One region of the Klebsiella quasivariicola genome, then DNA from elsewhere that is predicted to be linked to it. Evidence: predicted binding sites of a transcription regulator. Region 1 holds the regulator's gene; each other region holds the start of a gene.
What was found. Region 1 encodes CRP, which controls carbon source genes, mostly activating them, when cyclic AMP is high. Its sites were predicted from a motif close to ATGTGANNNNNNTCACAT; they were not measured.

Region 1 (5,836 bases):
GATTCAGGGCGAGGGGGGGGTGACCGCGGCCACGCCGGCCTTCCTGCAGGGATTGCGTGAGCTGTGCGATCAGCACCAGGCGCTGCTCGTCTTTGATGAAGTGCAGTGCGGTATGGGGCGTACCGGATCGCTGTTCGCCTATATGCACTATGGCGTAACCCCGGATATCCTGACCAGCGCCAAAGCGCTCGGCGGCGGCTTCCCGGTCAGCGCCATGCTGACCACCCACGAGATCGCCAGCGCCTTCCATGCGGGCTCCCATGGTTCAACCTACGGCGGCAACCCGCTGGCCTGCGCGGTCGCCAACGCGGCCTTCGATCTGATTAATACCCCAGCAGTGCTGGATGGCGTGAACGCGAAACGCGATCTGTTCGTCAAACACCTGCAGCAGCTGGATGCCGAGTTTGATCTGTTCAGTGATATTCGCGGAATGGGGCTGCTGATTGGCGCCGAACTCAAGCCGCAGCACAAAGGTCGCGCGCGTGATTTCCTGTATGCCGCTGCCGATGCCGGCGTCATGGTGCTCAACGCCGGGCCGGACGTGATGCGGTTTGTTCCCTCGCTGATCATCGACGAGCAGGATATTGCCGAAGGGATGGCGCGCTTTGCCCAGGCCGTGGCAAAGGTGATTAACGGCTGATCTTACGCAGCCAGATGCCGTGATGCGGCCGCTGACGCCATGCCACTGACGAAATGGTATGCATGGTGTTCAGATGGCCCAGAATGCGTTGCAGATGCTGCTCCAGAGTGCTTAACGGACCGACTGGCACCTCGCTTTCCGGCGACTCCATAATATTGGCATCCCCTGCGCTGCCGGGGCCATCGCTGTCCAGCCGCTGCTGACAGCGCTGCAGGGCAATCTCACAGGATTCGAGATAGCGCTGAGCAAGATCCGGGGTGAGCATCGTATGCTCCCGGGCCAGGGTGGTTATGGCGTTGATGTGTTCGACGATAAACTGGCTGTGCGTTACCCACAGCTTCATATCTTCCAGATAGTGGGTATTAAACCCGGGTTCCTGCATCGCCTGATTCAGGGAGTTATAGAGCGCGTTATGCGCCTGGTTGACGCGCATGCGTTGATAGGCCAGCGCGGGCGCTTTCGGGTCGGGGCTGAGGATCAGGCGAATCGCCTGCTGGTCGGCCTCCAGCGCATCGTGGGCGTTTTTTTTCAGCAGGCCGCTCTGCCACTGCGGCCACAGCCAGACCATCCCGCCGAAGGCGATCAGGCAGCCGATAATCGTGTCAATCAGTCGGGCGATAATAAACTGTTCCCCGTTGAGCGTCAGCAGTTGCAGGGTATACACCGCCGTCACCGTAAAGCCTACCATCGCCCAGCCATAATGTTTGCGGATGATCAGATAGCTAAGTAGGGTGATCAGCAGCATCCCGCTCAGGGTATAGCTCTCCGGAACGTGAAAGTGCAACGTCAGTCCGGCGATGATCAGGCCGGCGAGCGTTCCCGCCGCCCGGTGGACAATTCGCACCCGCGTGGCGCCATAGCCGTTCTGGGTGACGAAGAGTACGGTCATCAGGATCCAGTAGGGCTTCGGCAAATGCAGGGCGTTACCCATCAGGCTGGCGATGCTCAGCATCACGCTGATGCGGGCGGCATTGCGCAGTGCGGGTGATTTCAGCGACAGATAGTTCTTTAGCGCGGGAAACAGCGGTAAACGACGCTCTTTGTCGGCCATCAGATCCCGGGCATACAGGGGGCGCTGGGTATGCAGCACCCGGGCGATGCGGCTGAAGTGCCAGGCGCAGAAGTGGCCGACCGGGTTATCCGGATGTTGCCTGGCGATCTTTTCCAGAGCCTCGATCTGTTTATCCATTTGAAAGCGCTGCGGGAAGCGATGATAGAGCATGTCATCCGCCAGCACCCGCAGGCGGGCGGCGACGGTTTGCGCATTCCAGCGGATCACCGCTTCGGCATGGCTGCGTTCCACCAGCTTTTGCACCTCTTCCGGCTGATGCAGGCTAACCGAAATATGCTCCTGCAGATCCAGCCCCATCTGGAACGCCCGCAGCAGGCGCTTGTGGTCGTTACGCTGGTTGGCGGCCAACATATGCATCTGCTGATAGCACTGGGTGATCAAATCGACCACCTTCTGCTGACGGGTGAGCAGCGGCGGCAGGGAGGTCGTCGGATCGGTATGCTGGGTCAACAGACTGTATTTGGCTTCACAATAGTCGGCCAGCTCCCGGTAAAGCAGGCTGAGCGACTCCCGCAGCGGCTGTTCGCGCCACAGCCAAAACCAGAACCAGTTAAACACGCCGTACCACAGCGTACCGAAGGCGTAGATTAGCAGCGGCTCCCAGATGGGCATATTGCCCGCCAGGCTCAGGGTAAAGATGGCGGCGATCAGCGATGCGGGCAGCAGACGCGCATGCAGCGAACTGATTTCCGCAGTGACGCCAAGCAAAAGCGCCAGACCGCTAAGGATAAGCGGCAGGGGAATCGCCTGGGCGAGCAGCAACTGTACCACCAGGCTGCATCCGGCAAACAGGCAGCCGCCGATAATCAGGCGTTTGAAAAAGCGCTTATGCGGGGTATCAAGACCGGCAATATTGCAGCAGGCGGGGACTAAGGAAAACAGCAGTCCCTGCTGGAGATGGCCGAGCAGAAGACCGATGGCCACAGGCAGACACAGCACCAGCGTTTGCCGCAGTGCATAGTTGACTTCCGGGTGGTAAATCAGCCTGCGCCACATGAGGGAAAAACAAAAACGGCGTACTGCAGGAGCAATACGCCGCTTAGCAACTTAACGGGTGCCGTAGACGACGATGGTTTTACCGTGGGCGGAAATCAGGTTCTGATCTTCCAGCATTTTCAAAATACGGCCAACCGTTTCACGAGAGCAGCCGACGATCTGACCAATTTCCTGACGGGTAATTTTAATTTGCATACCGTCCGGGTGGGTCATGGCATCCGGTTGCTTCGCCAGGTTCAGCAGCGTCTGGGCGATACGGCCCGTCACGTCGAGGAAGGCGAGGTTGCCCACTTTCTCAGACGTGACCTGCAGACGGCGAGCCATTTGCGAAGAGAGACGCATCAGAATGTCCGGGTTAACCTGGATCAGCTGACGGAATTTCTTATAAGAGATTTCGGCCACTTCACATGCGGTTTTCGCCCGTACCCAGGCGCTACGCTCCTGACCCTCTTCAAACAGGCCTAATTCACCGATGAAATCGCCCTGGTTGAGGTAGGAGAGGATCATCTCTTTACCTTCTTCATCCTTGATGAGTACAGCCACGGAGCCTTTAACGATGTAGTACAGCGTTTCTGCTTTCTCACCCTGGTGGATCAGCGTGCTTTTTGATGGGTACTTATGAATGTGGCAATGAGACAAGAACCATTCAAGGGTAGGGTCTGTTTGCGGTTTGCCAAGCACCATGCGCGGTTATCCTCTGTTATAAGCTATCTCCGGGCGCCGACACTACACGGCGTCCGGGCATGCAATCGTATTGTTTCCCTATACCTGGGAAGCTGGCTGATGATTTTTCGACAGCCCGTAATGTGAACTCCTCTGCATACATGCAGTACATCAATGTAATACTGTAGCATCCAGACTGTTTTAGCATAGCTTTCGCCGCATGTCTCCTGGTGTCTCGCTTCAGCATGACGCAGGTCGCCTTCCGTTGCGAGAATTGTTATGTGCGCGTAATCTGACAGGAATATTGCGATACTGGAGTTAAATTTTATGCAAGCGCGTGTGAAATGGGTAGAAGGGTTAACCTTTATCGGGGAGTCCGCATCGGGACACCAGATTCTGATGGATGGCAACTCCGGGGATAAGGCTCCCAGCCCGATGGAGATGGTGCTAATGGCGGCGGGCGGTTGCAGCGCGATCGATGTGGTCTCCATATTGCAAAAAGGTCGCCACGACGTGACCAACTGCGAAGTGAAGCTGACCTCTGAGCGCCGCGAAGAGGCGCCGCGTCTGTTCACGCATATTAATCTGCACTTTATCGTGACCGGTAAGGCGCTGAAAGATGCCGCCGTCTCCCGGGCAGTGGATCTGTCGGCAGAGAAATACTGCTCGGTGGCGCTGATGCTGGAAAAAGCGGTGAAGATCACCCACTCCTATGAAGTGATCGAGGCATAGTCTTTGCCTGCTGTTGTATCAAATCTCAACCCCGGCCTGACCGGGGTTTTTTCGGTTAGCCGATCTTACGACCTTCCATCAGGCGCTCGACCAGCGGCGTCATGATAAGCTCCATCGCCAGCCCCATTTTACCGCCCGGCACCACCAGGGTGTTCATGTGCGAGATAAACGACCCCTGCAGCATCGCCAGCAGCCACGGGAAGTCGATATTCTGCAGATTGCGGAAATGGATCACCACAAAGCTCTCGTCCAGCGAGGGGATCGCTTTGGCGGCAAACGGGTTGGAGGTATCCACCGTCGGCACGCGCTGAAAGTTGATATGGGTACGGGAAAATTGCGGCGTAATGAAGTTGATGTAGTCTTCCATCGAGCGGACGACCGAGTCCATCACCGCCTCGCGGGAGTGGCCGCGCTCGCTGGTGTCGCGAATTAGCTTTTGGATCCACTCGAGGTTAACGATAGGCACCACGCCGACCAGCAGGTCGACCTGGCTGGCCACATCATGTTGCGGTGTGACAACCCCGCCGTGCAGCCCCTCATAGAACAGCACATCCGTCGGCTCTGGCAGCGGCTGCCAGGGAGTGAAGGTCCCCGGCACCTGATTCCACGGTACGGCTTCGTCATAGGTGTGCAGGTATTTCCGCGACTGGCCTTTTCCGTGGCGGCCATAGTCGACAAAGGTCTGCTCCAGCAGGCCGAAGTCGTTCGCCTCGGGGCCAAAGTAGCTGATATGTTTGCCCTGATCCCGCGCCTTGCGGATCGCCATGTCCATTTCCGGGCGGGTGTAGCGATGAAAGCTGTCGCCTTCCACCTCCGCGGCGTGCAGGTTTAGCTGCGCGAAGATTTTGCGAAAGGCAAGGCTGGTGGTGGTAGTGCCCGCGCCGCTGGAGCCCGTGACGGCGATCACCGGATGTTTGGCAGACATAACAACTCCCTGGTTAAACGATGTAGTGGCGTCGCCTTAGCCGTTAAACAGCGCGCGCGGCATAATATTGACCGTCTCATGCAGTTCCGACCACACAAGGACCGCCTCTCCGCGTTTCAGCTGCTGTTTTACATCGGCGACTTTATCGGCAAGTGAACGTTCATGTTCACCATAATCGGTGCCTTCACGTAACACAAAGCTTTCAATCAGGTTATCCAGCGTTTCGGGATCCAGATCCTGCCAGGGAATAATCATATGGGGACCTCCAGCCAACGGTTTAACCAGTCCGGGATGCGTCTTTCCAGCCACATCTCCGGCTTACGCAGGGTGCCGCCGACGAAACCAACGTGACCGCCTTGCTCAGTTAACTGATACTCAACGTTCGCCGGCAGTTGCTCCTGCGGCGGTATGGAGTGGTGGTCCATAAACGGATCGTCTTTCGCGTGAATGATTAGCGTCGGCTTAGTGATATCGCTGAGCCGCGGCATGGCGCTGCATTGTCGGTAATAATCCAGCGCATCGGCGAAGCCATGGATTTTCGCGGTGATCATATCGTCAAATTCCCGGATGCGGCGCATCCCTTTGAGTTGACGTAAATCGACGGGCAGTGAGCCCGGATACGCTTTCAGCTTGCGTGAGGCGTTGGCTTTTAACAGGTTGAGCAAATAGCGCTGATAAACCCGCGAGAAGCCCTTATCCATATGATAGCTGCAGGCTTCCAGCATAAAAGGCGCGGAGACGATCACCGCGGCATCCAGCGGGCAGCGGTCGCCTTCTTCTGCCAGCAGGCAGCCCAGCATATTGCCGC
Region 2 (5,836 bases), 990 kb from region 1:
CGGCCACCTGAGCGCTGTCGTGCAGCAGGGTGTAGGTCAGATCAAACTGCGCGCTGGCGCCCGGCTGCAGCTGTTTCACGCGTTTTTGTTCCCGTTCAATGGTGACCGGATAGGCGTAGCTGGTGCCCGGTTCAATACCGGTGACGTAGCCCTGTTTGATGGTGTCGGTATTTTTCCATAGCGTCAGGACCGGCAGCTGACGGGTGTCGAACTGAATGGAGGCCCCTTTATCGCCCGCTTTGTTAACCACCGCGGCCAGGGTCTGGTGATTTTCATCAGCCAGCGGCTGAATATTAAACACCATCTCGTCAAAGTCTTTGGTCGGCCCCTGATAGGTTTGCCAGGTTTTTAACCCGCTCTTCGCGTAATCATTGAACGGGCTGATGCTGGACATCGGGGCGAGGAAACGCGCGCCTTCTTCCAGAATTGGGGTGCCGAAGTTGCTGTGGTAGATGATCTGATAATCATGCGGATAGTCGGCATGGTTGGTTAAGACATCGTGCAGGCTGAAGCTGTTGCTGCCCGGCACGTAACGCAGTTCGGTCAGGGTCTGCAGATCGGCTTTTTTGAAGGTGCTCTCTTTCACCAGCCCGCGGATGCGGATTTCATACGGCGCGCTGTCGGCCACCTCGACTTCTACCCGCGAGGCCGGGGTGTTGCCGGCCTTGCCATGCAGGGTATAAATCTGCCCGTCCGCGGTCACCGGATGGCCGGTCCATTCATAGCCGCAGCGGACCATCATCTCGTTGAACCCTTCCAGCCAGCCCAGCCCGTTGCGGCTTTCCAGGTTGATAAACGCCGGGTTGACGACCTCTTTAACCGGTGAATCCCAGCCCATCCGGCTGCCGAAACCCTCAATACGCAGTAAGTTCATGCCGCGGGTTGGGCTGAGAGTGATGGTCAGGCCGTCTTTACTGTGAATGGTGAGGATTTTGCTGCCTTCCTGCTTGCCGCCGTGCAGGACTTTTTGCTCAATGCTGAACGCATGATCTTTCACCTTCAGCTGATCGCTGCTGATCTGCCAGTTTCCTTTATCCATCCCCTCGTCAGCATTCGTCAGCACCCATGTTTTTGCCGCGGCCGAGCCGGAAACCAGCAGGGCGATAGTCGTCAGAACCAATGTCTTTTTCATTTTTATTCCCTTTTTGCTGAATCGATTGTGTCGTTGACGTGTGAAATCTACCGGGATGGGGGTGATGAAAATGTGAAGCGCCTCACCTGGTGAGAAAGTGGCCGATTTGATGATGTTAAATGCGATTAATGTCGTATTACTGTGATAAATATTGCCTAATTATCACTATAAAATGTGATCTACATTGTTTTTAGCTTTAACGATTCAGCTAGGCAGCAAGGCAAAAACAAACGTATCGTCGTGTGGATGTGGGATCCAGGCTATGCGAAGGGTACATCCCTGCTGGCGCAAGCCTTAGAACTGGGGTGAAGGTAGGCCGGATAAGGCGTTAGCCGCCATCCGGCACAACGACGGGAACGGAGTCTGGTACAGATTGCCCGGCGGCGCTGCGCTTGCGCGGGCCTACGAAACAGAGTAACCGTTTGATATATAGGGATCTGTAGCCCGGATAAGGCGCTGCGCGCCGCCATCCGGGAGACTATTGCGGGCAAAAACGGCGAGAATTAGCCCTCGTTTTCCGCCAGTTCGCGCAGGTACTGGAAGATCAGGCGCGCGGATTTCGGCGGCTTGTTGCCTTCTTTCTCTTTCTTCGCATTGCGGATCAGCGAACGTAGCTGCTGACGGTCAGCATCTGGCCACAGGTTCAGCACTTCAGCAACGGCGTCATCCCCGTCATCAATCAGGCGATCGCGGATCTGCTCCAGCTTGTGGAACAGCGCAACCTGCTGGTTGTGGCGGTTTTTCAGCTTATCCAGCGCCTGACGAATCGGATCGACATCGCGGTTGCGCAGCATCTTACCGATAAGCTGCAGCTGGCGGCGGCGACCCTCTTTTTTGATTCGCTGGGCGAGTTCGATGGCGTCGCGCAGGTCGGTATCCAGCGGAATTTTATCCAGCGCGTTTTTTCCCAGGTCAACGAGTTCCGCGCCAAGACGCTTCAGTTCTTCCGCGTCGCGCTTAATTTCACTCTTACTGACCCAGATAATTTCATCGTCTTCATCCTCGATATCATCACCGGGAACGTCGTCGAGCCAGTCTTCGGGCTGCTTTGTCATCTCAGGCTCCTTAAAAAAAGAGGCTAATGTTACCAGTTAAGGCGCGCACTGAAAAACGGTTCTCTGTTAGACTTCAGTTAACTCCTTCTTACATTATGGCATTAGCAATGAAAGTGATCTCTCAAGTTGCCCAGCAACGTAAGACGCTGGAAGAGGCCGTGACCACGGCGCTGGAACTGGCGGCAGGTAAATCCGATGGCGCGGAAGTCTCCGTCAGCAAAACGACGGGCATCGGCGTCAGCACCCGCTATGGCGAAGTGGAGAATGTAGAATTCAATAGCGATGGGGCGTTAGGCATCACGGTTTACCATCAGAACCGCAAGGGCAGCGCCTCCTCCACCGATCTCAGCCCGGACGCCATCGCCCGCACCGTACAGGCGGCGCTGGATATTGCGCGCTACACCTCGCCGGACCCGTTTGCCGGTGTGGCCGATAAAGAGCTGCTGGCCTTTGACGCCCCGGATCTGGACCTGTTCCACCCGGCGGAAGTCTCCCCGGACGAGGCCATTGAACTGGCCGCCCGCGCGGAGCAAGCGGCCCTGAAGGCGGATAAACGCATCACCAACACCGAAGGCGGCAGCTTTAACAGCCACTACGGCATCAAAGTGTTCGGCAACAGTCACGGCATGCTGCAAAGCTATTGCTCGACCCGCCATTCGCTCTCCAGCTGCGTCATTGCGGAAGATGACGGCGACATGGAGCGCGACTACGCCTACACCATTGGCCGGGCGATCGAGGATCTGCAGTCCCCGGAATGGGTCGGGGAAGAGTGCGCCCGCCGCACCCTGTCGCGTCTGGCGCCGCGTAAGCTGTCGACCATGAAGGCACCGGTCATTTTCGCCAACGAAGTGGCGACCGGGCTGTTTGGCCACCTGGTCGGGGCGATTGCCGGTGGTTCGGTATACCGCAAATCCACGTTCCTGCTCGACTCGCTGGGCAAACAAATTTTGCCGGAGTGGCTGACCATCGAAGAGCATCCGCATCTGCTGAAGGGGCTGGCGTCTACGCCGTTCGACAGCGAAGGCGTGCGCACCGAACGTCGCGATATCGTCAAAGACGGGGTGCTGACCCAGTGGCTGCTGACCAACTACTCCGCGCGTAAGCTGGGAATGAAAAGCACCGGTCACGCCGGGGGCATCCACAACTGGCGCATCAACGGCCGCGGCCTGAGTTTTGCAAAGATGCTTAAAGAGATGGGCACCGGTCTTGTGGTTACCGAACTGATGGGGCAGGGTGTCAGTGGCGTCACCGGCGACTACTCACGCGGCGCATCCGGCTTCTGGGTAGAAAACGGCGAAATTCAATATCCTGTCAGTGAGATTACCATTGCAGGAAATCTGAAAGAAATGTGGCGTAATATCGTGACCATCGGCGACGATATCGAAACGCGCAGCAACATTCAGTGTGGTTCTGTGCTGCTGCCGGAGATGAAAATCGCCGGGCAATAACACCTGTTTGCTTAAATAATAAAAAAGGAAGTGAGCAATGCGTAAAAAACTGTTAGCGATGCTGGCTGTCTCTGCTTTTGCGCTCGGTTCAGCATCGGCCTTCGCCGATCTGGGCGAAGACATGGACACTCTGGCAGAAAACCTGCAAGTGGTACAAAAAACCTCCGACGCCGGCGAGCTGAAAGCGGCGCTGAATAAGATGCGTACCGCCGCGGTTGATGCCCAGAAAGAGACGCCGCCGAAGCTGGAAGGCAAAGCCGCCGACAGCGACGAAATGAAAGATTACCGTCACGGTCTGGATATCCTGATTGGTCAAATTGACGGCGCGCTGAAGCTGGCGAATGAAGGCAAGGTGAAAGAGGCGCAGGCCGCCGCGGAAGAGTTTAAAACCACCCGCAACACCTACCACAAGAAGTATCGCTAACGGCAGTTTTTGGGAGGTATCAGCCGATGCCTCCCGCCTGAAAGTCTACCGACATCACAGTTTCCCGCTCTCTTTTTCCGGTCTTTGCGCTGCGGCGGCCTGCTCATTCACGCCCATTGTTGTGATACATCTCACGCCATAGTCGTCATTTTTGCATTTTCCCTGTGAATATGTGGACTCGATCACGCCTGCCGTCTCCCTTTCCACTTCGAAGTGGAAAACAACTCGCTACAAACTCCCTCCCCCCGGCGCTACTTTGATTCCCAGAGACATCAGCGGGGTATCAGAAGTGAATAACGGAGCGGTAATACACGACGAAGGGGAGCAGGCGGCGCAGACCGAACGCCTGGCCGACAAGATGCTGCAGCAGGTTTTCGCCCTGTTAAGCCGTCACGGCATTGTCCCTAACGACGTTCAGGAGCAAATGCTGACTTCCCACGTGCGGGCCATGGCCCACCGGTCAATCAGCGGTGAACCGCTACCGGAGGTGGATGCCAGCCTGTTCGAAGAGATTTCAGAAGATTCAATGATGTTGGCCCGCGAAGTGGTCGCACAGTTCGGCAACCTGCCTGATGAAGAGGCCTGGCTGCTCTCCGTCCACTTCGAAGTCGCAAAAGATAACCTGTAAGGAGCAAAACATGGAACAAATCACCGTAGTCATTGGCGACCGTCTGGGCAAAGGACAAAAAGTCGCGGCAGGGGCAGAAAAAGCGGGCGCACGTGCTGTGGTCGTCCCGGGCGTGGCGGCTGACATGAAGCTTGGCGACATGATGAAAGCAGAAAACGCCACCTTCGGCATCTCCTTCTGCGGCAGCGGCGGCGCCGGCGCCATCACCGCGCAGACCAAGTACGGCTACAAAGCAAAATACGGCATGCGTTCCGTGGAAGAGGGCGTCACCGCCATCAACGAAGGCTGCAACGTGCTGGGCTTCGGCTTTATGGATAAAGAAGAGCTGGGCGAACGCCTGGTAGAAGCCTGGAAAAAGAAATACGGCGCATAAGTATGAAAGAGCAATTCACCACCACGGTGAGGGTTGCCGGCAAAGGCGAAAGCAAATCACGGGCCTTCGCCGATGCCCTGAACCATGTGCAGGCTGCGGTGATGAAAACCTCATCGCACATTCTGCTGCGTATTGAGCCACAGGACGTGACGGTTGTTCATGCGCGCGAAGCGGTACGAAAAGAGGCCTTCCTGTTCTTCTTTTTGCGCCGTGAACGACGGACCTACAGCGTGGAGCTGGACGTCACCGTCAACGTGACCGCCATCGATCTCGATAAAGTGGATTTCGTCACGCAAACCTGATTGTTAGCAAAGGGTCTGACTATGTTCCTGATAATTTTAATAAAATCGCTCATCATCGGCGGCCTGGTCGGCGTCGGCGTGGGCGCCGGAGCGGCACGCATGTTTCACGCCCCTACCACCCAGGGGATGGGGGCGTTTCGAACCCTGGGCGAGCTGAATTCCTGCGAAGGCGATCCGGCTTCCCACTTCTCCTTTGGCCTCGGTTTCTTCTTTAACGCCTGGGCCTCTTCCGTGGCAGCAGGCTCCTTCACCCAGGATGTTGACCACCGCATTATCCCCAACTGGGGCGCGGCGGCGCTGATGCTGAAAAATCGTAACGTCGGCGAAACGCTGCACGATCCGAAAAAAATGGCCATCTCCTGCGGCATCATCGGCATGATCGTCGTCGCCTTCCTCAACCTCACCGCCTCGTCCGTACCGGAAGCGCTGCAGGTGACCGCGGTTAAGGTCCTGGTGCCGGCGGCAAACCTGCTG
Region 3 (5,836 bases), 500 kb from region 1:
CTGGTTTTGTCGTACTGGCGTTTTTCTGCGTTATAGCCGCTGAACAGCCCGTCGTCGAAGCTATAGTCCTCACGCACGATCAGGCTGGCGTTGGTGTAGGCTTCGGTGTATTCGCGGTTGAATTTTTCGTTATTCAGCAGATACAGGATCACGCCCGACAGGAAGGTAATGTCGGTACCGGAACGAATCGGGGTATAGAAATCAGCCACCGACGCCGTACGCGTAAAGCGCGGATCGATAACGATGAGCTTGGCGCCGTTATGAATTTTGGCTTCCATCGCCCAGCGGAACCCCACCGGATGCGCTTCTGCGGCGTTACCGCCCATCACTACGACCAGGTTGGCGTTTTTAATATCAACCCAGTGGTTGGTCATCGCACCGCGACCAAATGTTGGAGCAAGACTTGCTACCGTTGGTCCGTGTCAGACACGCGCCTGGTTATCCACCGCCAGCATCCCGAGGGCGCGGGTGAATTTTTGCGTTAAATAGCCGGTTTCGTTACTGGAGGCGGAGGCGCACAGCATCCCGGTAGTCAACCAGCGGTTGACGGTGGTGCCGGCGTCGTTTTGCGCGATAAAGTTGGCGTCGCGGTCCTCTTTCATCAGCTTGGCGATGCGATCGAACGCTTCGTCCCAACTGATTTGCTGCCATTTATCGGAGCCTGGCGCGCGATATTCCGGGAATTTCAGGCGGCTTTCAGAATGGATAAAGTCCACCAGACCAGCCCCTTTCGGACAGAGCGCACCACGGTTGACCGGATGATCCGGATCGCCTTCGATATGGAAAATGGATGCTTTGGCGTTTTTCGCGCCGTCGCCGAGGCTATACATCAACAGCCCACAGCCGACAGAACAGTATGTGCAGGTGTTACGGGTTTCGCGCGTGCGCAGCAATTTGTACTGCCGTGTCTCCGCGAGCGCAGTTGCCGGGGCAAAGCCCAGCGCTGCTGCCGTGGTTCCCGCCATACCGCCAGCGCAGATCTTAAAGAACTGCCTTCTGCTGACCTGCATGGTTCGCTCCTTGTTTCGACATTGTCACATGTAGTTATTTGCTTTGCGGTGAAGGCCGCAAAGGTTCAGAATTAGGGCAAATTTCCCTCATTCCTGAAGGGATAAAAACAGAATACCACATTGTGTGTATGCCTGTTCCAATACGGTTAAAGCAAAGTGAACAAGAAGCCTCTCGAACAAATCAAAAATGTGACGAATGTCACAGGATATCGCCAGGTCTCCCTCTGGAAACGCGAGGATCTGCAACACCCTCAGCCAGATGAGTTAGCGGAAGAGGTGCCCGTCGCGCTGGTCTACAACGGTATCTCCCACGTGGTGATGATGGCCTCCCCGAAAGATCTGGAGCAATTCGCCGTCGGCTTCTCCTTATCCGAAGGGATTATCGAGCACCGGCGGGAGATTTTCGGCATGGACGTGGTAGCGGTGTGCAACGGCCTTGAGGTGCAGATTGAGCTCTCCAGCCGGCGTTTTATGGGCCTCAAAGCCCGGCGTCGCGCGCTGGCCGGGCGCACCGGCTGCGGCGTATGCGGCGTCGAGCAGCTCAATGATATTGGTAAGCCGGTCCAGCCGCTGCCGTTCACTCAGTCGTTCGATTTAGCCAATCTCGATCAGGCCCTGGCGCATCTTAACGACTTTCAACCGGTTGGCCGGCTCACCGGCTGTACTCACGCGGCCGCGTGGGTCCGGTTGACGGGCGAACTGGCGGGGGGGTTTGAAGACGTTGGCCGGCATGTCGCCCTGGATAAATTGCTGGGCCGGCGGGCGGAAGTCGGCGAGGGGTGGCAGCATGGCGCCGCGCTGGTCTCCAGCCGCGCCAGCTATGAAATGGTGCAGAAGGCGGCGATGTGCGGCGTCGAGATCCTGTTCGCGGTCTCGGCGGCCACCACCTTAGCAGTGGAAGTTGCCGAGCGCTGCAATCTGACGCTGGTGGGCTTTTGCAAGCCGGGCAGGGCGACAGTTTACACCCATCCGCAGCGTTTAATTGCGGGTTAAATATTGGTCAATAAATTTGAACAATGACAGCAAATCCTTCCGCTTTTTGTTTAGCGATGTGCGGGATACTATTTAACACATCAAGGCACAGCGCCTTATCTAAACAACTAAATGAAAGGGTTTATATCATGAAAAGCATCAAAACTTTTGTCGCAGTAATCGCTATGGCCGCCTCTTTCGCTTCCTTCGCTGCTGAAACCGTGACCGCAACCGCCTCCACAATGGACGGCGCGGAAGCGAAAATCGCCGCACAGGCGCAGGCTGCCGGCGCTTCGTCTTACAAAATCACCGAAGCGTTTACCGGCAACCGCGTGCATATGACTGCCGAACTGAACAAATAAGCGTATAGCAACTGTCGAAAGAGCGCCTCAGGGCGCTTTTTTTGTTTTCGTTTTCCGCTTCCCGTCTCTGCGAAATTTGCCAATATTTTCCTCTGCTACGAAAAAAATGTGGCAGTAATCACGTTTCCGTTCTTTTCTTAAATCCTCCTTTTTATGGCAAAGGAAAGGTCAGCACGCCTGAATATCTCGATTTTTTAACGCCATGAAATTTAAAGATATTAAAAACAGAAAGCGATGGAGATCACTCTCTTTAAATGGGATATGTATCACAAAAATAGGCGTTTCGCCGTACCTGTCAACTATTCACTGCGGTAATTTAATACGCATTATGTGATCTTCATTGCAAATAGAAGGCTTGTACTCAGGGAAAAATGTTGTCAGGCAAATGAGCGAGGATGCGTCATGAAAATTGGTATCGTTATTAGCGGCGGGGATGTTTCTGGAATGAATAATTTTATATTCCAGATAGCCAGGCAGGCTAATGCCGATATCACGCTGTTTAATGGCGGTATTCCAGGGCTACTGGAGAAAAGTCATCAGGATATGGCGTGGCGCGATCTGGTTGATTATTCAATTACCGCGGTGCCGATCATTACCTCGGGGCGAACCAGTCGCAAACTGCAGCGCAGTGAATATGAAAGCATTGCTAAAAAACTTAAATCTCTGCGTATTGATGTGCTCATTATGGCCGGGGGGGATGGCAGCCTGCAGTTTCTGAATACCCTTAGTGAATTTGAGATTAATTGCTTTGGTGTGGGAATGACTATCGATAATGATGTGTATGGCAGTGATTATACGATTGGTTTTTCCACGGCCTGTGAGCAAATTATTAAAGAAGTCTCTCGTTTAAGAAATACCGGAAGAGCGCTGCCCGGTCGGGTTTTTATGGTTGAGATATTAGGAGGCTATTGTGGAGAACTAACGTTGCAGTCCGCCATTAAATGTAATGCGGATATTGCCCTGATCCCGGAGGCACAGATGCCGTTGGCCGTGCTCGCGGAACGGATTACCCGGAAGCTGAGTACGCAGAATAGCGTCGTTATCCTCTGCTCAGAAGGCTATACCAAAGAGTACTCTCCCGGCTTTCAGGGGGCGATTGATACCATGATTAAACAGCTGGAACCACAAATAGGTGTCCGTATCCGTAAAACGATCGTCGGCTATGGTTTACGCAGCGGTGATCCAACCTGCGAAGAGATTTATCAGGGCACTATTATGGCCAGTGAAGTGGTTCGCTGTATTCAGTCAGGTATGAAAAATAAAGCCATAATAATTAATTCCAGTAACAAACCTATTCCGATTGATTTAGTCAGTATGAAAAAACGTCTGGTCGATACTGAAGGACATCATTATAAACTTGCCAAGCAACTCAATATTATTTGAGGAGACCCTCCATGCTGAAAATTTTATGCGTATGTGGCTGCGGCCTCGGTTCAAGCTTTGCCATTGAAATGACGGCGAAGGCAGTTTTAAAGAAGCTGGAAATTCCCGCTCATATTGAACACACCACCGTTTCCGAAGCCGGAGCCTTTAAATCGGATATGATTTTGACGCAAAAAACCTTTGCCGACATCTTAACTGCCGATGCCAGTGAAGAAGAAATTAAGCGTGTCGTGGTATTGAATAAACTTACTGATAAAGAGGAGATTGAAACCAAGATCGTCGCATTCTTAAAAGAACGTCATCTGAAGGTGGCTGATTATGAATAGCTTCGTTGCGTTTATTGTTAAGGATTTACTCGGCCAGGCATCCATCCTTATTGCTTTTATTGCCATGCTTGGCCTGATCCTGCAAAAGAAATCGCCAGGCAAAACCGCGGAAGGGACGTTTAAAACGCTGCTCGGTTTCTTAATTATGATGGCCGGGATCAACATCATTGTCGCCACGCTGACCTTCCTGAACGATATCTTCACCCAGGGATTTGGCATGAAGGGCTACATTACCGATGTGGCCGCTATCGCCGGGTTAGCGAATCGGGAATTAGGGTCGGAAGTGGCGCTGACGCTGCTGGTGATCTTTGCCGTCAATATTATTATCGCTCGTCTGACGCCGCTGAAATATATTTTCCTGACCGGCCAGGCGCTGCTGTGGATGGCGACAATTGGGGCTGTCATTGGCTATAAGTCCGGGCTCACTGGCGTACCGCTGATTTTAACCGGGGGTATCTTCGGCGGGGTGATGGCGGTCTTAATGCCGGCCCTGGCGCAGCCGGTGGTCAGGCGCATTACCGGGTCTGACGATGTGGCCCTGGGGCACTTCTGTACCATCGGCTATCTGGTGCAGGCCGCCGTCGCTAAAGTTGTCGGAAAAGGCTCTCGCTCCACGGAAGATCTCGAGCTGCCTGATAACTTTAAGTTTCTGCAGGATACCTATCTGGCGATGGCGGTGGTGATGGTGCCGATGTATCTCATTCCGGCTGTCGCGGCGGGGCCGCAGTACATCGCCCAATTCTCCGGCGGCATTAACTACCTGATGTATGCCTTTATGCAATCCATTCAGTTCGTCGCCGGGGTTTTTGTTCTCTATAGCGGCGTGCGTTTATTGCTCAATGAGCTGGTGCCGGCTTTTCGCGGTATCGCGATGCGTATTGTCCCGGATGCAAAGCCCGCTCTCGATTGCCCGGTGCTGTTTCCCTATGCGCCGAATGCGGTGATTGTCGGATTTCTGGCGACCACGGTCGGCTCAATCATCGGCATGCTGGTCTTCCCGATGTTCGGCCTGGCGATGATCCTCCCCGGGCTGTTAACCAACTTTTTTGCCGGTGGCACAGCAGGGGTATTTGGCAATGCGCTGGGTGGACGCCGTGGGGCGATGATCGGCGGGGTTATCCATGGCCTGTTTATCACCTTTCTGCCAGCCATCCTGGTACCCATGCTGGAGAGCTACGGCTTTACAGGCGTCACCTTCAGCGATTCAGACGTTATCAGCTCCGGCCTGGTATTAGGTCACGCCTTCCAGAATAACTGGCTCTTTGTCGCCGTGCTTATTGTGTTTGTCGCCGCACTGGCATGGTTTGTAAACGGTAAATCCGCTAAGCCGAAAGGGGAAAATGTTCATGAGTCTGTATAATTTTAATGAGATTTTAAATATCGCTCAGGAGAGAAATTTCAAAGCGATTGGCTCGTTTAACTTACACTGTATTGAGATGTTGCCGGCATTTTTTAAAGCCGCGCAAAACAGTCATAGTCCGTTAATGATCCAAATTTCAACCGGTACCGCAGAGTATCTGGGGTATCGGTTACTGGTCGATGCCGTGTGTTCATTAGCTGACAGCGAAAATATCCCAACCTGCCTGCATCTTGATCACTGTTCCGATATTAAGGCCATCGAGACGGCAATGAATGCGGGCTTTTCTTCGGTGATGTACGACGGCTCTCATTTAAGCCTCGAGGAAAATATCGGTAATACGCGAATTGTGGTGGAGATGGCCCGCCCGCGGAATATTACGGTCGAAGGCGAACTGGGGGCAATCGGCGGATCAGAGGATGGAAA
Region 4 (5,836 bases), 1.4 Mb from region 1:
ACGCGGCGGTGACCCACGAGGCATGCTGGAGATCTATCCCGCGATGGTTAAGCAGCGTCGGCATCCAGCTGGAGAGCAAATAGATAATCAGCAGGCTCATAAAGAACACCACCCAGAGCATCAGGGTGATCGCCAGCTGGCGGCCGACAAACAGCTGGCCAATGCTGCCTTTCGGCCCGGCCGCCGGTTCATCCAGCCAGAAATGGGTATCGGGGTAGCGCTCGCCGGTGATAGCGCTGACCGTTCTGGCGATGGTCGCCTGCGGCAGTCCGCGGCGCACCTGCCAGCGAGGCGATTCCGGCAGCACCCACAGCAGCGCGACAGCCAGCAGCAGCGGCAGGATCCCGCCCAGCGCCAGAATGCCGTGCCAGCCGATATGCGCCACCAGCTGCGCGCTGACCACGCCGCCCAGCGCCGAGCCAAGCGTGAAACCGCAGAACATCAGGGTCACTAACGCCCCGCGGCGGCGGGCGGGCAGATATTCCGAGGTCATGGTAATGGTGTTGGGCATCGCCCCGCCCAATCCCAGACCGGTGAGAAAACGCAGGATCACCAGCATTTCAAGATTCGTCGAGAACGCGGAGAGCAGGCTAAATAAGCCAAACAACGCGACGCAGAACTCAATCACCCGTTTTCGGCCAAAGCGGTCGGAAAGCGGGCCGCAGAGCAGCGCCCCGGCGGTCAATCCCAATAGTCCGGCGCCAAACAGCGGCGCGAGTTCGCTGGCGCTCAGTTGCCAGTGAACGCGGATATCGGGGGCGATAAAACCAATGGCGGCGGTGTCGAAACCATCAAGCATCACCACCAGAAAACAGCAGATAATCACACGCCACTGCAGGGCGCCAACCGGCGCTGCGTTGAGTAAGGTCTGTAGTTCACGTCGTTGAGCCATAATGATGCCTCAGTGCAGGTCAGGGTAGATGTTGTATTTATTTCTTTTATGTTGCGATTTTGTAATCATGGCGATGAAATGTACAATGGCTTTTCGGGCGCAGACATAACCTGGAGGTTATCGACTGATGGCGAACTGGACGCAAAAACTGAAGCTGCAGCATCTGAAAATGCTGGTGGCGCTGGGTGAGCAAGGCAACCTGACCCAGGTGGCGAAAATGATGAATATTACCCAGCCCGCGCTCTCCAAATGGCTGACGCAGTTTGAAGATGAGGTAGGCATGCCGCTCTTTGAGCGCCACAGTAAGGGACTGCGCCCTTCGGAAGGGGGGAAACTGCTGATCCAGCACGCCCAGCGGCTGATCAACGACATGTCGCGATCGCAGTATGAGATTGAGCGCTTTAAGCAAGGCGGTCTGGTCGGCAGCCTGATGATCGGCTGCTCACCGGTGGCGACAGACTGCGTGGCGCAGGCGATCCTCGCCCTGCTCAACGAGATGCCGACCCTGCATCTGAATATTGAAGAGAAAGTGATGACCCCACTGCTGCACGATCTGCTCTCCGGGGTGGTGGATGTGGTCGTGGGCCGGGTCGGTGGACGCGCGCTCGAACTGCCGCTCAACTATCGGGTGCTGTATACCGAACCGGTCTGTTTTGTCGCCCGTCCCGACCATCCGTTAGCCAGCCGGGCGCACCTGAGCTGGGCGGATCTCGCCGCCTGGCGCTGGATTGTCTGGCCCACCGGCACCCCCATTCGCCAGAGTATTGATAACGCCCTCGTGGATAACGGCGTGATGCTCCCGGAGAACACCATTGAGTCGGCCTCGATGAACGTCACCAGCAATTTGCTGCAAAGCAGCGATATGATCTCTATTCTTTCCTTGCGGCTGGCGCAGCATTACGCCGAACATCGCCAGCTGGCGATTCTTAATTTGCCGCGTATAGAGCAAAAAGGTAGCGTTGGGGTGTTCTGGCGCAAAAGCGAAGTGCCCTCCCAGGCCCTCGCCCGCTTTCTGCACTATCTCGCCGCCTAGCGTGCTCGCCGAATAACCGGTCGGTTCCTGTTGTCTATGTCCGGGATGCGCAGAATTCATGATGTGATCGGTAGCACATTTTAGGGATTAATTGTATGATGAATGCAGTTCATCAAGGGTTAATACCATGAGTAAATCGCTGACTATTATCTGGCAGTACCTGCGGGCCTTCGTCCTGATTTACGCCTGCTTATACGCCGGAATTTTTATCGCCGGGCTGCTGCCCATCACTATCCCCGGCAGCATCATCGGCATGCTGATCCTCTTCGTGCTGCTGGCGCTGCAAATTATGCCGCCGCAATGGGTCAATCCTGGCTGCAATATCCTCATCCGCTATATGGCGCTGCTGTTCGTCCCCATCGGCGTCGGCGTGATGCAGTACTGGGATCTGCTGCGCGCTCAGCTGGGGCCGGTCGTTATCTCCTGCGCCATCAGCACCCTTGTGGTGTTTGTGGTGGTGAGCTGGAGCTCTCACCTGGTGCATGGCGAACGTAAAGTGATTGGGCAAAAGGAAAAGAAAAATGATGCATGAAATCTGGTGGTCGCTGCCGCTAACCCTGATCGTCTTTTTCCTCGCCCGCAAACTGGCGGCCCGGTTTAAATTCCCGCTGCTCAACCCGCTGCTGGTGGCGATGGTGGTGATAATTCCGTTTCTGCTGCTGACCGGGATCTCCTATGAGCGTTATTTTGCCGGCAGCAAAGTTCTCAACGATCTGCTGCAGCCGGCGGTGGTCGCGCTGGCCTTTCCGCTGTATGAACAGCTGCACCAGATCCGCGCGCGCTGGAAATCAATCATCACGATCTGCTTTATCGGCAGCTGCGTGGCGATGATCACCGGTACCACCGTCGCCTTGCTGATGGGCGCCACACCGCAAATTGCCGCCTCTATTCTGCCTAAGTCAGTCACAACGCCGATTGCCATGGCGGTCAGCGGCAGTATCGGCGGCATTCCGGCCATCAGCGCCGTGTGCGTAATTTTTGTCGGCATCCTCGGGGCGGTGTTTGGTCACACCCTGCTTAACCTGATGCGCATTCGCACTAAAGCATCGCGCGGCCTGTCGATGGGCACCGCCTCGCACGCCCTCGGCACCGCCCGCTGTGCGGAACTGGACTATCAGGAAGGGGCTTTCAGCTCTCTGGCGCTGGTGCTGTGCGGGATCATCACCTCCCTGCTGGCGCCGTTTTTATTTCCGCTCATTCTCGTGGTAGTGGGTTGAAAATGTGATATATATCACATTTATTAGTGCAACAAATTAAAGTTGCACGAACAATGAGATGTAAATCACACCAGAACCCCCTGGACGCCCGTACACTGGCTTCCCATTACATTGTTATGAGGCAACGCTATGCACTCACGTTTTCAAGCTGCTTTGACGACTCTGGCAGCAGACCTGCAGGCGGCCATCGCCCCGATGCTCGCCGACCCGCACTTCCCGGCGCTGCTTGAAGCCGAACAGGTGGCGACGCTGCAACATGCGACAGGTCTGGACGAAGACGCGCTGGCCTTTGCGCTACTGCCGCTTGCCGCGGCCTGCGCGCGCGCCGACCTTTCTCATTTTAACGTCGGGGCTATCGCCCGCGGCGTCAGCGGTCGCTGGTACTTCGGCGGCAACATGGAGTTTCCTGGCGCCACCATGCAGCAGACCGTTCACGCCGAGCAGAGCGCCATCAGCCACGCCTGGCTGCGCGGCGAGACCTCCCTGCGCGCTATTACGGTGAACTACACGCCGTGCGGCCATTGCCGTCAGTTTATGAACGAACTGAACAGCGGACTGGCGCTGCGCATTCATCTGCCGGGCCGCGAAGCGCATGCCCTGGAGCACTATCTGCCGGACGCCTTTGGTCCGAAAGATCTGGAGATCAAAACCCTGCTGATGGATGCACAGGACCATGGCTTCCCGGTGAGCGGCGATGCCCTGACCCAGGCAGCCATTCAGGCCGCCAACCGCTGCCATGCGCCCTACAGCCACTCGCCCTCCGGCGTGGCGCTGGAGCTGAAAGACGGCACCATTTTCAGCGGCAGCTATGCGGAAAACGCGGCGTTCAATCCGACGCTGCCGCCGCTGCAGGGGGCGCTGAATCTCCTGAGCCTCAACGGCTATGATTATCCCGCTATCCAGCGGGCAATCCTCGCGGAGAAAGCCGACGCGGCGCTGATCCAGTGGGATGCCACCGTCGCCACCCTGAAGGCGCTGGGCTGCCAGAATATCGAGCGCGTCCTGTTAGGTTGATCAGCCTGAGCAGATTGCCGGATGACGGTTTCGCCTTATCCGGCCGACCTGATATACCGTCGACCTGATATACCGAGATGTTGTCGGGTGGCGCTACGCTTACCCGACCTTGTATTATTCCTTTCGTGCAGAGAGAACCGGCCAGTTCTTTCTGCCATGCAGTCCGGATGCCGCACCCGACCTTAGATCCTCAAATCTGTGTCGTAGATAATTCGCACCGGACTGCGCTCCTCCACAAGTGATAAACCGAACAGTATCATGGACCGGAACACCCGGTACCCCGCATTTGCAAGGATGGTTACACCATGGAAAACAAACTCCACTTTATCGGCATTGATGTTGCCAAAGCTAAACTCGATGTCGATATGCTGCGCCCTGATGGCCGTCACCGCAGCAAGAAATTTGCCAACACCCCAAAAGGCCATAACGAGCTCGTCAGCTGGTTGTGCGGTCATCAGGTCAGCAATGCCCACGTCTGCATGGAAGCGACCGGGACGTATATGGAAGATGTCGCCGCTCATCTCTCTGACGCGGGGTATCTGGTCTCCATTATCAATCCGTTGCTCAGCAAAGCGTTCGTCCAGAGCCAGGGAATACGCAGCAAAACCGATACGGTGGATGCCCGCCAGCTGGCGTATTTTTGCCGGGAGAAACGCCCGGTGATATGGGAAGCCCCCCATCCGGTTGAGCGGGCCCTGCGGGCGCTGGTGCTGCGGCATCAGGCACTGACGGAAATGCATGTTCAGGAGCAGAACCGGCGGGAAAGTGCCCGTGAAGTTCAGTTGCCGAGTATCGACATGCACCTGCTGTGGCTGGAGACGGAACTGAAGCGTATCGAAAAGCAGATAAAAGACCTGACGGATGATGATCCGGATATGAAGCACCGTCGCAAACTGCTGGACAGTATCCCGGGGATCGGAGCGAAAACATCGGCGGTGTTGCTGGCTTACGTGGGGCTGAAAAACAGATTCCTGGAAGCGAGGCAGTTCGCGGCGTTCGCGGGTCTGACACCAAAGCAGCATGAATCAGGCAGCAGCATCCGGCGGGTGAGTCGGATGAGTAAAATGGGTCATATGTCGCTGCGCCGTGCGCTGTACATGCCGGCAATGGTGACGCTGTACAAGACAGAATGGGGTCGGATATTCAGGGAACGACTGGAGAAGAGCGGAAAAAATGCAAAGCTGATCATCGGTGCAATGATGCGGAAGCTGGCACAGGTGGCGTACGGGGTCCTGAAATCGGGACGCCCGTTCGATGCCACGCAGCATACGGAAAATGCTTGCATGGCATAACAGTATCTACGGTTCGCGCCATGGCGAGCTGAAGATCTCTATGCCGGGTGTCGGCTCACGCCTTACCCGACCTGCGTTCGGCGATCTGTCTATATTGCTGAAAATCCCCGCAATCAAACGCGGGTTTCTTGCGCTTACCCGGCGGGTAAAGTAGCCTGAAGACTCCGTTGTCTATTATTGAGCCAAGTTCATGTTAAAGCGTGTGTTCTACAGCCTGTTAGTCCTGCTCGGCCTGCTGCTGTTGACCGTGCTGGGCCTTGACCGCTGGATGAGCTGGAAAACCGCGCCCTATATCTATGATGAGCTGCAGGACCTGCCCTACCGTCAGGTCGGCGTGGTGCTGGGCACCGCCAAATATTACCGCACCGGCGTCATCAATCAGTATTAC

Region 2: B8P98_RS24945 (glycine dehydrogenase) is a predicted target of CRP. The motif match lies at 4,230-4,247, and genes of this name have one in related genera.
Region 3: B8P98_RS27390 (6-phosphofructokinase) is a predicted target of CRP. The motif match lies at 2,599-2,616, and genes of this name have one in related genera.
Region 4: B8P98_RS08940 (CidA/LrgA family protein) is a predicted target of CRP. The motif match lies at 1,987-2,004, and genes of this name have one in related genera.

Annotation. Positions count from the first base shown of each region.
Region 1 is NZ_CP022823.1:404,911-410,746, forward strand. Features, by position in the region: gene argD (bifunctional acetylornithine/succinyldiaminopimelate transaminase) at 1-640, shown strand, start outside; gene B8P98_RS01925 (YccS/YhfK family putative transporter) at 630-2,708, opposite strand; gene crp (cAMP-activated global transcriptional regulator CRP) at 2,760-3,392, opposite strand; gene B8P98_RS01940 (OsmC family protein) at 3,699-4,103, shown strand; gene B8P98_RS01945 (phosphoribulokinase) at 4,159-5,028, opposite strand; gene B8P98_RS01950 (YheU family protein) at 5,065-5,283, opposite strand; gene B8P98_RS01955 (hydrolase) at 5,280-5,836, opposite strand, start outside.
Region 2 is NZ_CP022823.1:4,955,550-4,961,385, reverse strand. Features, by position in the region: gene B8P98_RS24965 (aldose 1-epimerase family protein) at 1-1,132, opposite strand, end outside; partial or broken gene B8P98_RS32080 (hypothetical protein) at 1,317-1,430, shown strand; gene yjgA (ribosome biogenesis factor YjgA) at 1,636-2,187, opposite strand; gene pmbA (metalloprotease PmbA) at 2,283-3,635, shown strand; gene cybC (cytochrome b562) at 3,673-4,059, shown strand; gene B8P98_RS24945 (glycine dehydrogenase) at 4,349-4,687, shown strand; gene B8P98_RS24940 (SFCGS family glycine-rich protein) at 4,698-5,060, shown strand; gene B8P98_RS24935 (DUF4312 family protein) at 5,063-5,362, shown strand; gene B8P98_RS24930 (DUF4311 domain-containing protein) at 5,384-5,836, shown strand, end outside.
Region 3 is NZ_CP022823.1:5,447,135-5,452,970, reverse strand. Features, by position in the region: gene fdnG (formate dehydrogenase-N subunit alpha) at 1-1,010, opposite strand, end outside; gene fdhD (formate dehydrogenase accessory sulfurtransferase FdhD) at 1,167-2,003, shown strand; gene B8P98_RS27395 (YdgH/BhsA/McbA-like domain containing protein) at 2,132-2,344, shown strand; gene B8P98_RS27390 (6-phosphofructokinase) at 2,747-3,727, shown strand; gene B8P98_RS27385 (PTS sugar transporter subunit IIB) at 3,739-4,053, shown strand; gene B8P98_RS27380 (PTS sugar transporter subunit IIC) at 4,046-5,413, shown strand; gene B8P98_RS27375 (class II fructose-bisphosphate aldolase) at 5,400-5,836, shown strand, end outside.
Region 4 is NZ_CP022823.1:1,756,783-1,762,618, reverse strand. Features, by position in the region: gene mhbT (3-hydroxybenzoate transporter MhbT) at 1-892, opposite strand, end outside; gene B8P98_RS08945 (LysR substrate-binding domain-containing protein) at 1,020-1,925, shown strand; gene B8P98_RS08940 (CidA/LrgA family protein) at 2,053-2,457, shown strand; gene B8P98_RS08935 (CidB/LrgB family autolysis modulator) at 2,447-3,142, shown strand; gene cdd (cytidine deaminase) at 3,272-4,156, shown strand; gene B8P98_RS08920 (IS110 family RNA-guided transposase) at 4,462-5,448, shown strand; gene sanA (outer membrane permeability protein SanA) at 5,639-5,836, shown strand, end outside.